3 regions of the Alteromonas sp. AWJ4_197 genome follow, and region 1 is predicted to be linked to each of the others. Evidence: predicted binding sites of a transcription regulator. Region 1 holds the regulator's gene; each other region holds the start of a gene.

What was found. Region 1 encodes FNR, which switches genes on or off when oxygen is low (the NO sensors DNR and NnrR bind a similar motif). Its sites were predicted from a motif close to TTGATCTAGATCAA; they were not measured.
Region 2: phbB (acetoacetyl-CoA reductase) is a predicted target of FNR. The motif match lies at 1,760-1,773, and genes of this name have one in related genera.
Region 3: ccmA (cytochrome c biogenesis heme-transporting ATPase CcmA) is a predicted target of FNR. The motif match lies at 1,330-1,343, and genes of this name have one in related genera.

The regions. Positions count from the first base shown of each region.
Region 1 covers NZ_JBSWWW010000004.1:103,357-106,637, forward strand. Annotated here, with positions in the region: gene ACXAGC_RS09655 (heavy metal translocating P-type ATPase) at 1-303, shown strand, start outside; gene ccoS (cbb3-type cytochrome oxidase assembly protein CcoS) at 308-499, shown strand; gene ACXAGC_RS09665 (sulfite exporter TauE/SafE family protein) at 492-1,160, shown strand; gene fnr (fumarate/nitrate reduction transcriptional regulator Fnr) at 1,182-1,925, shown strand; gene uspE (universal stress protein UspE) at 2,029-2,949, shown strand; gene ttcA (tRNA 2-thiocytidine(32) synthetase TtcA) at 3,041-3,281, shown strand, end outside.
Region 2 covers NZ_JBSWWW010000001.1:182,165-185,445, forward strand. Annotated here, with positions in the region: gene ACXAGC_RS00820 (lytic murein transglycosylase) at 1-880, shown strand, start outside; gene phbB (acetoacetyl-CoA reductase) at 946-1,668, opposite strand; gene hrpB (ATP-dependent helicase HrpB) at 1,991-3,281, opposite strand, start outside.
Region 3 covers NZ_JBSWWW010000005.1:45,208-48,488, forward strand. Annotated here, with positions in the region: gene ACXAGC_RS11845 (hypothetical protein) at 1-1,256, opposite strand, end outside; gene ccmA (cytochrome c biogenesis heme-transporting ATPase CcmA) at 1,398-2,063, shown strand; gene ccmB (heme exporter protein CcmB) at 2,060-2,728, shown strand; gene ACXAGC_RS11860 (heme ABC transporter permease) at 2,728-3,281, shown strand, end outside.

The sequences.
Region 1 (3,281 bases):
AACGACGCGCCGGTGATGGCAGCGGCTGATGTTGGCATTGCAGTGGGTAATGCCACGGATATCGCAAAAAGTGCCGCGGATGTGATTTTATTAAATGATAAGCTGGCTGTACTCGGACACCTTACTCTGATGGCCAGAAGAGTAAAAGCGACAGTCAGGCAGAATATGGGATGGGCCGTAGGCTACAATCTGGTTATCCTGCCGTTTGCAGTGTCCGGCATCCTGACGCCGTGGATGGCGGTGATTGGTATGAGTCTGAGTAGTATTCTGGTAGTAACAAATTCGACGAGACTGTTAAAGTAACGCTATGAGTATAATTTACGTCCTTATTCCCCTTGCTGTGATCATTGTGGCCATTGCCATCGGCGTATTTTTTTGGGCAGTAAAATCTAACCAGTTTGAAGACCTGGATCGCCAGGGCTACAGTATTCTTTTCGATGATGATTTATCTCCTGAAGAAAAAAAACTGGCCGAAGAACGAAAAAAACTCAATGAGTGATCTGTCGTTTTTTTCTGCCTTGCTGGTCGGGCTGGGCGGAGGCGTTCATTGTGTGGGAATGTGCGGCGGCGTATCGCTGGCACTGTCTGCCGCCACGCCGGCAGGCTCATCGCCTTTACCCTATGCGCTTAGCTACAACTTTGGTCGTATATTCAGTTACATACTTGCCGGCGCTGTGACCGGCGGCATCGGGCAGATAGCGAAAGAAGCTGTACCCGTGACCGGCCCCGTACTCGCCGTCATCAGTGGCATTATGCTGATTGCCATGGCCTGCTATCTGGGTAACTGGTGGCGTGGCCTGACCGCTGTTGAAGCCCTCGGCAGTAAACTCTGGCAAAGAATTCAGCCGTTGTCGAAACGGTTTTTACCTTTCAGGTCTCCTACCAGCGCCTTTCCCTATGGTATGATTTGGGGATGGTTGCCCTGTGGACTGGTTTATTCCACCCTGACATGGGCACTGGCTTCAGGGACGGCAATATCCGGTGCTGTAATCATGGCCGGTTTTGGTTTAGGAACGCTACCGGCGTTGCTGGCTGTCCGGGCTGGTGCAGACTGGCTTTCCTCAGGTTTCAGACAACCCGTAGTTCGTCAAATCATTGCTTTGAGTTTGCTGTTGTACGCATTATTGCTGTTGTGGCGGGCTTTAAGTACTATACATTAGAATTATCGCAAACAGCGGAAAGTGAGCATGCAAAAACGTTCGGATTTTTCTATACACTGCCAGAATTGCAGTTTCAGTCATTTGTGTCTGCCCGTGGCCCTCAATAAAACTGAGATTGAGTCACTGGATGACATCATTGAACGCAAAAAGCCTTTGCATAAACACGACACCCTGGTAGAAGCCGGCGATAAATTTACCTCTCTGTACGCTGTGCGGGCAGGTTCATTTAAGTCTTTTGTCACCGATAAAGAAGGTGAAGAGCAAATTATCAGTTTCCACTTCCCGGGCGATATTATCGGTTTTGACGGTTTACGTGACGACACTCACCAGAGTTACACTCAGGCGCTGGAAACTGCCATGGTGTGTGAGCTGCCCTATTCCACCCTTGAAAAAATGTCTGAGCAATTCCCGAAATTGCGCCATCAGATCATGCGTTTTATGAGTGCTGAAATTAAGCAGGATCATGAAATGATGATGCTGCTGAATAAACGGACGGCAGAAGAACGTCTGATTTATTTTATCGCCCATCTGTCCGGTCGCTTCGAAGAACGGGGTTTTTCTCACCGTCAGTTCAATCTGAGTATGACCCGCAACGAAATCGGTAATTATCTCGGATTAACGGTAGAAACGATCAGCCGCTTGCTGACCCGCTTCCAGAAAGAAGGCATTATCAAAGTAGACGGGAAGCTCATTACTGTTCTGGATTTTACGGCTATGGATAAAAAGCTGCACTCTATGGACATTCCTACTCTTTGCGTGGATTAATATCCCGTTGAAATATTGATCTGAAACAAGGTCTCTCCTGCTGTAAGTCTTATACTAAAGATGAAGGCAGTATTTATTGTCTGCATCAATAAGGAGAGACGCCATGATCACCTGCAAACGTATTCTCGCCGTCGTTCAGGCCGACAACCCTGAACAACCTGCCCTTTCAAGAGCCATCGAAATTGCCCGTAAAACCGGTGCAGAAGTACACGCACTGCTTGTTGTATACGACTTTTCTTATGACATGACAACAATGCTCACCCGCAGTGAGCGTGAAGCCATGCGTGATGCGGTAACCAAAGACCGCATTGCCTGGGCAGAAAAAAATCTGACCCGCTACGATGATTATGATGTAAAGGTTGCTGTTGAGTGGAGTGATAAACGTTACGAAGCCATTACCCGCTACACCATTAACCGTCAGGTTGACCTGGTCGTTAAAGCTACCCGCAAACACGATGATTTTGCATCAGTGCTCTTTACACCAACAGACTGGCACTTACTAAGAAAATGTCCGGCTCCGGTTTTACTTGTCAAAGCTCATGCCTGGCCTGAACACGGTAATATTGTTGCGGCAGTCAATGTGGGTACAGAAGACAAAGAACATGCACAACTGAATGACAAGTTGACCGGTATCGCAAAGGATTATGCAGAGTTACTGAGCGGTCAGGTACATCTGGTTAATGCCTATCCTTCTGCCCCACTGAATATCGCCATTGAGATCCCCGATTTCAATCCTGAGACGTATCATAACGCTGTGCGCAATCATCATGTTCAGGAAATGGAAAACCACAGCGCTAAATTTGGGATCGGCGTAGCAAATTGCCATGTTGTTGAGGGATTACCTGATATAGCTATTCCGAAAGTGACTGAACAGCTGGATGCAGAACTCGTCGTCATCGGTACCGTGGGACGTACAGGCATATCAGCCGCCTTTTTGGGCAATACTGCAGAGCATGTTATTGATAACCTGAATTGCGATGTGCTGGCGGTTAAACCTGACGGGTTTACGTCTCCGGTTAAGTAAATGCGCGATAACGGAATGCTGCTTGTGTAGCAGCATTCCGTCTGCTTTTGTATAATGGTACTTTTATTTTTCCAGCCAATTCTGAAGTGCCATGAATCAAGTAACATCTACGCCATCTGAGAACGCCAGTCACAGTGCGCAAAGTAAACAAAAATACAACTTTAACAAGTTGCAGAAAAGACTGCGCAGACATGTTGGCAAAGCCATCGAAGACTTCAATATGATTGAAGACGGCGACAAGGTCATGGTGTGCTTATCCGGCGGAAAAGACAGCTATACCTTGCTGGATATCCTGCTATTTTTACGCAAAATTGCACCGGTCAATTTCGATA
Region 2 (3,281 bases), on a different contig from region 1:
ATTTTGGGGGCTGGAAACCAATTTTGGTGGTTACAAAGGTAAGATGAATGTACTGAATTCACTGGCGACTCTTGCCTGTGATGAAAGACGTAGCAGCTATTTTTCCAAAGAATTAGTCACTGCGGTTAAGCTTCTTGAAAGAGAATCTTTAGATCAGACCAAAATGGTAGGTTCCTGGGCAGGCGCCATGGGCCATACACAATTTATGCCCTCAGCATATATGAACTATGCGATTGACGGCGACGGCGATGGCCAGATCAATCTGTGGGACAGTGAAGAAGATGCCCTCGCTTCAGCGGCTAACTTTTTGTCTCAATTAGGCTGGCAACCCGGATTCCGTTGGGGAAGGGAAATTCAGTTACCGGATAATTTCGATTATCGCGAAACGGGATATAAAAACCGGCGCAGTATTACTGAGTGGAACGAAAGCGGGATCAAAAAAGCAGACGGTAGTGCGCTGGGTAACAGTGATGAAAAAGGCTATGTCGTTGTACCTGCCGGTCATAACGGTCCGGCGTTCATTGCCTATCACAACTTCCGAATTATTATGCGCTGGAACAATTCTGAATTCTACGCCATCGCCGTAGGTAAGCTGGCTGACCAGATTGCCGGTGAAGCCGGTATTGATAAAGCGTTACCGGAATTACCGGCTTATACCAGGGATGACATTTTGAAACTGCAAACAGCGCTGAATGCTTCCGGTTACAATGTAGGTAAACCCGACGGTATTATCGGACCGGCAACCCGTGCAGGGATCCGCGAATATCAGTTGGCCAGCAACCTGATTGCTGATGGTTTTCCGGGACTGGATGTGATGAAAGCGATTGGTGTGTTGCCGGATGAACTCAAAGAGAGCGACGGCAATAAAGAAAGCGAGTAGCTGGATCCGGATACGGTCAGTTCACAGAGCACGGGCGTGCTCTGTGAACATTGTAACCGTACAGCTTAGTACATGTGCTGTCCGCCGTTAATGGACAATGTAGAACCGGTAATAAATCCGGCTTCATCGCCTATTAAGAACATAACACTGCGGGCGATGTCTTCAGGTTTCCCCAAACGACCCACCGGAATTGTTGCAATGATCTTCTTCAATACTTCTTCCGGTACCGCACGCACCATGTCAGTATCAACATAACCCGGCGCAATAGCGTTTACGGTTACACCTTTACCTGCACCCTCAAGTGCCAGCGCTTTAGTAAAACCATGAATACCGGACTTAGCTGCCGCATAGTTAACCTGGCCATACTGACCAGCCTGACCGTTAACCGAACCGATATTAACAATGCGACCAAAACCACGGGCGCGCATTGAATCAATCACTGAGCGACACGTGTTAAAACAGGAAGCGAGGTTAGTTTGAATAACGGCATCCCATTGCTCAAAATTCATTCTGTGCATGGTGCCGTCCCGGGTGATCCCGGCATTGTTGATTAGAATATCCACCGGACCATAATCTGTCGCGATTTGGTCAATTGCTTCTTTCGTTTTCTCAAAATTCGAGACATCGAACTTAAATGAAGGTATGCCAGTGCGTTCAGTAAACGCCTTAGCCGCTTCATCGTTACCACCATAATTTGCCACAACAGTGTAACCCGCATCTTTCAACGCTACACAAATTGCTTCACCTATTCCCCGGGTGCCACCTGTGACCAGTGCAACTTTGCTCATTTCGTCTCCCTCAAATGTTGACTCATATTTGTACAACAATTCTATATAAGCATGCTTGATGAGATGTTGACAACGGAAACCTGAAGACTTTTTGCGCGGGGTCAATGCCCGTGTCCAGATGAATGACTATAGTGAATAAGAAACTTCTTACTTATCATGCAGTTGAAAAAATGAACAAGTATTTAGCTATTAACTGGTCAGAGGATCTCTTTTAATAACAAATACTTGCATAATAATTGCAGCACGTAAATTAGTTGTATACACCGTTCAAACATGATTAAAGTTGTAAGACGGGTACAATAGTTCAGGAACAACCCCCCGTTTATTTTCGCGGCTTCATTGAACGTCCGGCTTCAGCTTCCATCGGATTATCAGGCCACCGGTGTTTCGGATATCGTCCTTTCATTTCTTTCTGCACAGCAAGATAACTACCCTGCCAGAAGCCGGCCAAATCCGATGTAGTTTGTACTGGTCTTCCCGCAGGAGACAGCAACTCCAGCGTAATGACTTTTGCGCCGTCTGCAACAGTGAACGTATCTGCACAACCAAACATTTCCTGCAGTCTGACCGGAAGCACGACTTCGCCGTTTGACCGGTAGACCAGTTTCCTTTTTTCACCGGAAGGCACGGTAATGCTCAGTGGCAAAGCATTGTCCATGGCGTGTTGCTGGCTCCAGGGGAGTGACTGGTGTAGCAGTGTCGCCCAGGACAGGCCGGCAAGTTGCTCCCAACTTTTAAACGAAGATAATCGTGCGGAAATATCACTACGGTCCAGAAGCGACAATGGTGACTCAGGGTCTTTCCATACCGGCGGGCTGTCGAAAGCTTGCGGTTGATGTAAGTCACACCCGCAGGCCATTTGATACCGGTACCACCATTGCCAGTCTTTTTCACTGAAAGGCCACGCGGATAACGGCAATCCTTCCAGCAACGATACCCAGGCCTCACCGCGAATGCGGGCCGGCACGTTAGTTGCCGGTTCACTGCTTAACACTATTTCATGGAAACCTTCGGTTTTGCGCGCTTCCATTTGCTTCTTCTGACTGTTGTACGTCACCGTATCTTTAAGTTTGAAAGCCTGCGAATATAACTGTCTTAATAAGGTTTCATTAACAGGTTCGGCCTGACGAATGATCACGTCGGAACCGTTAACCTGCCCTTCCTTAACCACCAGCCAGTCAGACTTTTCAATCATTCCTTCAGGCAGAGCAGCGCCACGGCCACTGGCCAGCTTATAATCACTACCCTGCTTACGTCTCGCAACCCGCTCAGGAAAAGCCAGCGCGAGACACACTGCAACAGCTTCACCATTTAACTTTCGGGGCTCTGCTTTCAGTGAGATGCCAAGTGCAGATGCAAACCGCGAGGCCCTGGATTTCAAACCGGATAACTGGGGTTCTGCCAGTTGTTCAAGCCAGGCTGATACGTGAAATTGCCGCTCAGAAGCTGAATGCTCTTCACAGGCAGCCGCCACATAGCAGGCAACATCCTCCAGTTCAGGCAGGCGCGTCTGCGCTCCGGCTTCTTTTGCCTTCACTAACATATTTGCCAGAGCCGGGTGCACCGATAATTTGTTAAGTCCGCGACCATGTGCTGTTAACGTACCATCGCGG
Region 3 (3,281 bases), on a different contig from region 1:
TTTATAACAGGAAGTGAAGCGGCTATCTGAGCGGATAAAGCACTCATTAAATCCCTTGTACCGGCAGCCGTTCCCGGAGACGCTTTGGTAAGGATAGAAACCAGTTTAGTCAGTGCTTCTGATGTAGAACCTGTTTCTGCGAGAAGTTGCCGTGAAAGCTGACGGATATTTTCACTGACGCGGCTAAGCTGTTCGGGCGGCAGGTTCAGCGGCCCTGCAGAAAGGACATCTTTTATATTATTAGATGTCGCGCCTGATATTTGCTGACCGGCTACCGGAGCCGCCAGATCCGGTGGCGGTTGGATATGCAATACCGGCAACCCTTTCCGGCTTGCAATGTCTGCCAGTTTAAGCGGGACCGGCGGAAGAGCCTGCAGAGTATTGCTTGCAGATGTCGCTAAAGCAAGTGGCAAATTGACCATAGCAAGGGGGCGTGTTTGGGTGCCCGTCGCTGATAGTTGCGTTCCGCGCATGCTGACATTCAGGGTTTGTAATGTTTCTCTTCCCGTACTGCCTGATGGTCCATCGGGTAAATGCAATGAACGTTGCAGAGCCCCCTGCAATTTCCCCTCAATGCTGAGCCCTTCACTGACCAGCGCTTTTGCCAGAGCCAGTTTTACTACCGGCGCCGGTGCCGGTACATTCACACTTTGAGCAGGCTGGGCAGAGCCTTTCCCTTGTGGCGTTAAGGTAATTTGCCATCCTGACAGCCTGTTGTCAGTTGAAGGCGTTATTTTTAACGAAAATTTATCGCCGGCCTCAGTGGCACCGTGTTGGGTTGCCGGTAAATCCAGTTTAATCACTGGTGCGCCGGGTAACTGTAACCTGAGTGTCAGTTGTTTGGGGGACGCCTGCTCAACTATGGCGCCCAGAGATAAGGCAGCATTATTTTTGACAAGGCTGAGTTGCTGCGACTGTGCCAGCCCTTCTGCCAGAGCTGTAACCAGTCTTTGTGTGTCAGCCTGTGTCAGTACTGCACTGTGCTTCACAGGCAGAAGTTCAAATAATGTCATCTGACTGACTGATGTTCTGGCCAGGGAAACCTGAGGCTGAGATGTGCTGAGACCGGGATCTTTTACGACAAGTCCCTCCTGAGGGAGGGCGTTTCCGGTTAACTGAATAAGCGGACCGGGTAAACGGGTTATGGCTACTGCAGATAGCTGCTGCAAGGTGTCTGAACGCAATGCACCAGCCTCGGTGTTAACCGGTGCGGCTGTGGCATTCGCCGAAAACAGTTGAGCAATCTGCAAGTTCATGTCAAATTTATCGGCAACTAATTGAAAAATTCAAGCATTTTGTGCATTTCACTGTTGTCAATGGTCCTTCAGTTTGAACTAAGTCATAAAAAAGTTTAATACGCCAATGGGCGTGATGTGTTCCGTTTTGCCTATGCTAGAATGCCAGACCGGAATATACAAAGATATGTTAAAGAGGATAGCGGTTTGTCGGGACTGGTTGCCAGCAAACTAACGTGCATTAAACGGGACAGAGTACTGTTCGAAGATCTGTCTTTTCAGCTCCTGCCAGGGCAGCTGATTTATTTGCGTGGGCCTAACGGAGCCGGTAAAACCAGTTTGTTGCGTATCCTCAGTGGACTAAGTCAGCCTCAAAGCGGTTCCCTTCTATGGCAGGGGAAACCATTGGGCGAAGACTGGTTCGCCAGCCTCATCTATATAGGACACAAAGCCGGCATAAATGGCACTTTGTCGCCTTTGGAAAACCTTCAATTCTGGTGTGCGCAGCATAAAGTCAGCTTTAACGAAGACAATCTTTATGACGTGCTGGCTCTGGTGGGGCTGGTGGGTATGGAAGATGTACCCTGCCGCACACTGTCTGCAGGGCAACTTCGCCGTGCCGCTCTGGCAAGGTTATGGTTGAAGCAGGCTGACGTGTGGATCCTCGATGAACCTTTCACCGCACTGGATACTGGTGGCGTAGCCCAACTGGAAGATAAAATGTGTGAACATGTAAGCAATGGCGGTGCTGTGTTGACTACCTCGCACCAGACACTGAGCCATCGCGCGGGCGGGTATCAGGCATTTGATTTGGAGTACCGGTTTTGAGCGGCCTGTATCAGGGGGTTTTCAAACGGGACCTGGCACTGGCATTTCGTCAGAAGGCAGAGCTGGTACAGCCGCTTATGTTCTTATTAATGGTAGTGACATTGTTTCCGCTGGGAATAGGACCCGGCCCTGAAACCCTGCAACGGATAGGACCGGGCGTTATCTGGATAGCCGCAATATTGTCCTCATTGCTCGGGATGGAGCGGTTATTCCGGGACGATTTCGCAGATGGTTCACTGGAACAGTTACAATTATCCGGACAGCCCTACTATGCCGTCGTCGCCCTGAAGGTATTTTGCCACTGGCTGGTGACTTTCATTCCGCTTTTGCTGTTGTCACCTCTGCTTGCGCTGTTTCTCAATCTCACTGTTGACATGTACATAGCGCTGGTACTCACCCTGGTGTTAGGAACACCGCTTTTGTCACTTGTGGGTGCAATCGGCATGGGACTAACAGTAGGGCTTCAGCGTGGTGGGGTACTCCTGGCGCTGCTTTTGATCCCGGTTTTCATTCCATTATTGATATTTGCTACCTCGGCAGTGGATGCAGCTGCGCTACAATTACCCTACAGGGCGCAAATTGCTATTATTGGCGCGATGTTGTTGCTGGCAATGGCATTAGCTCCGGCTGCCATTGCCTACTCTTTAAAAGTGAGTCAGAACTGATGTGGAAGTGGTTACATCCCTACGCAAAGCCTGAGCGGGCTTACCAGCTTTGTAATACGCTGCTCCCCTGGTTTTCAGTGGCTGCAGTAATCAGCTTGTTGTGCGGTACAGTATGGGGGCTTTTATTTGCGCCTCAGGATTATCAGCAAGGTGATTCCTTCAGAATTATCTACATCCATGTGCCATCTGCCATGTTGTCAATGAGTACCTATGTTGCCATGGCCGTAGCTGCGCTGGTGGGAATGGTCTGGCAATGGCGGACTGCTTACATGGCCATGATTGCCATGGCGCCTGTGGGCGCTGCAATGACATTCATTGCTTTGCTTACCGGTGCGGCATGGGGGAAACCTATGTGGGGCGCATGGTGGGTGTGGGATGCACGGCTCACATCAGAACTTATTCTGCTGTTTTTGTATTTTGGCGTCATTGCCTTGTATACCGCGTTTGAAGATAAGCAGCAGGCGGGCAAAGCGGCGGGTGTTATGGCGCTGGTGGGTGTTGTGAACATCCCGGTGATCCACTATTCAGTAGAATGGTGGAATACATTGCATCA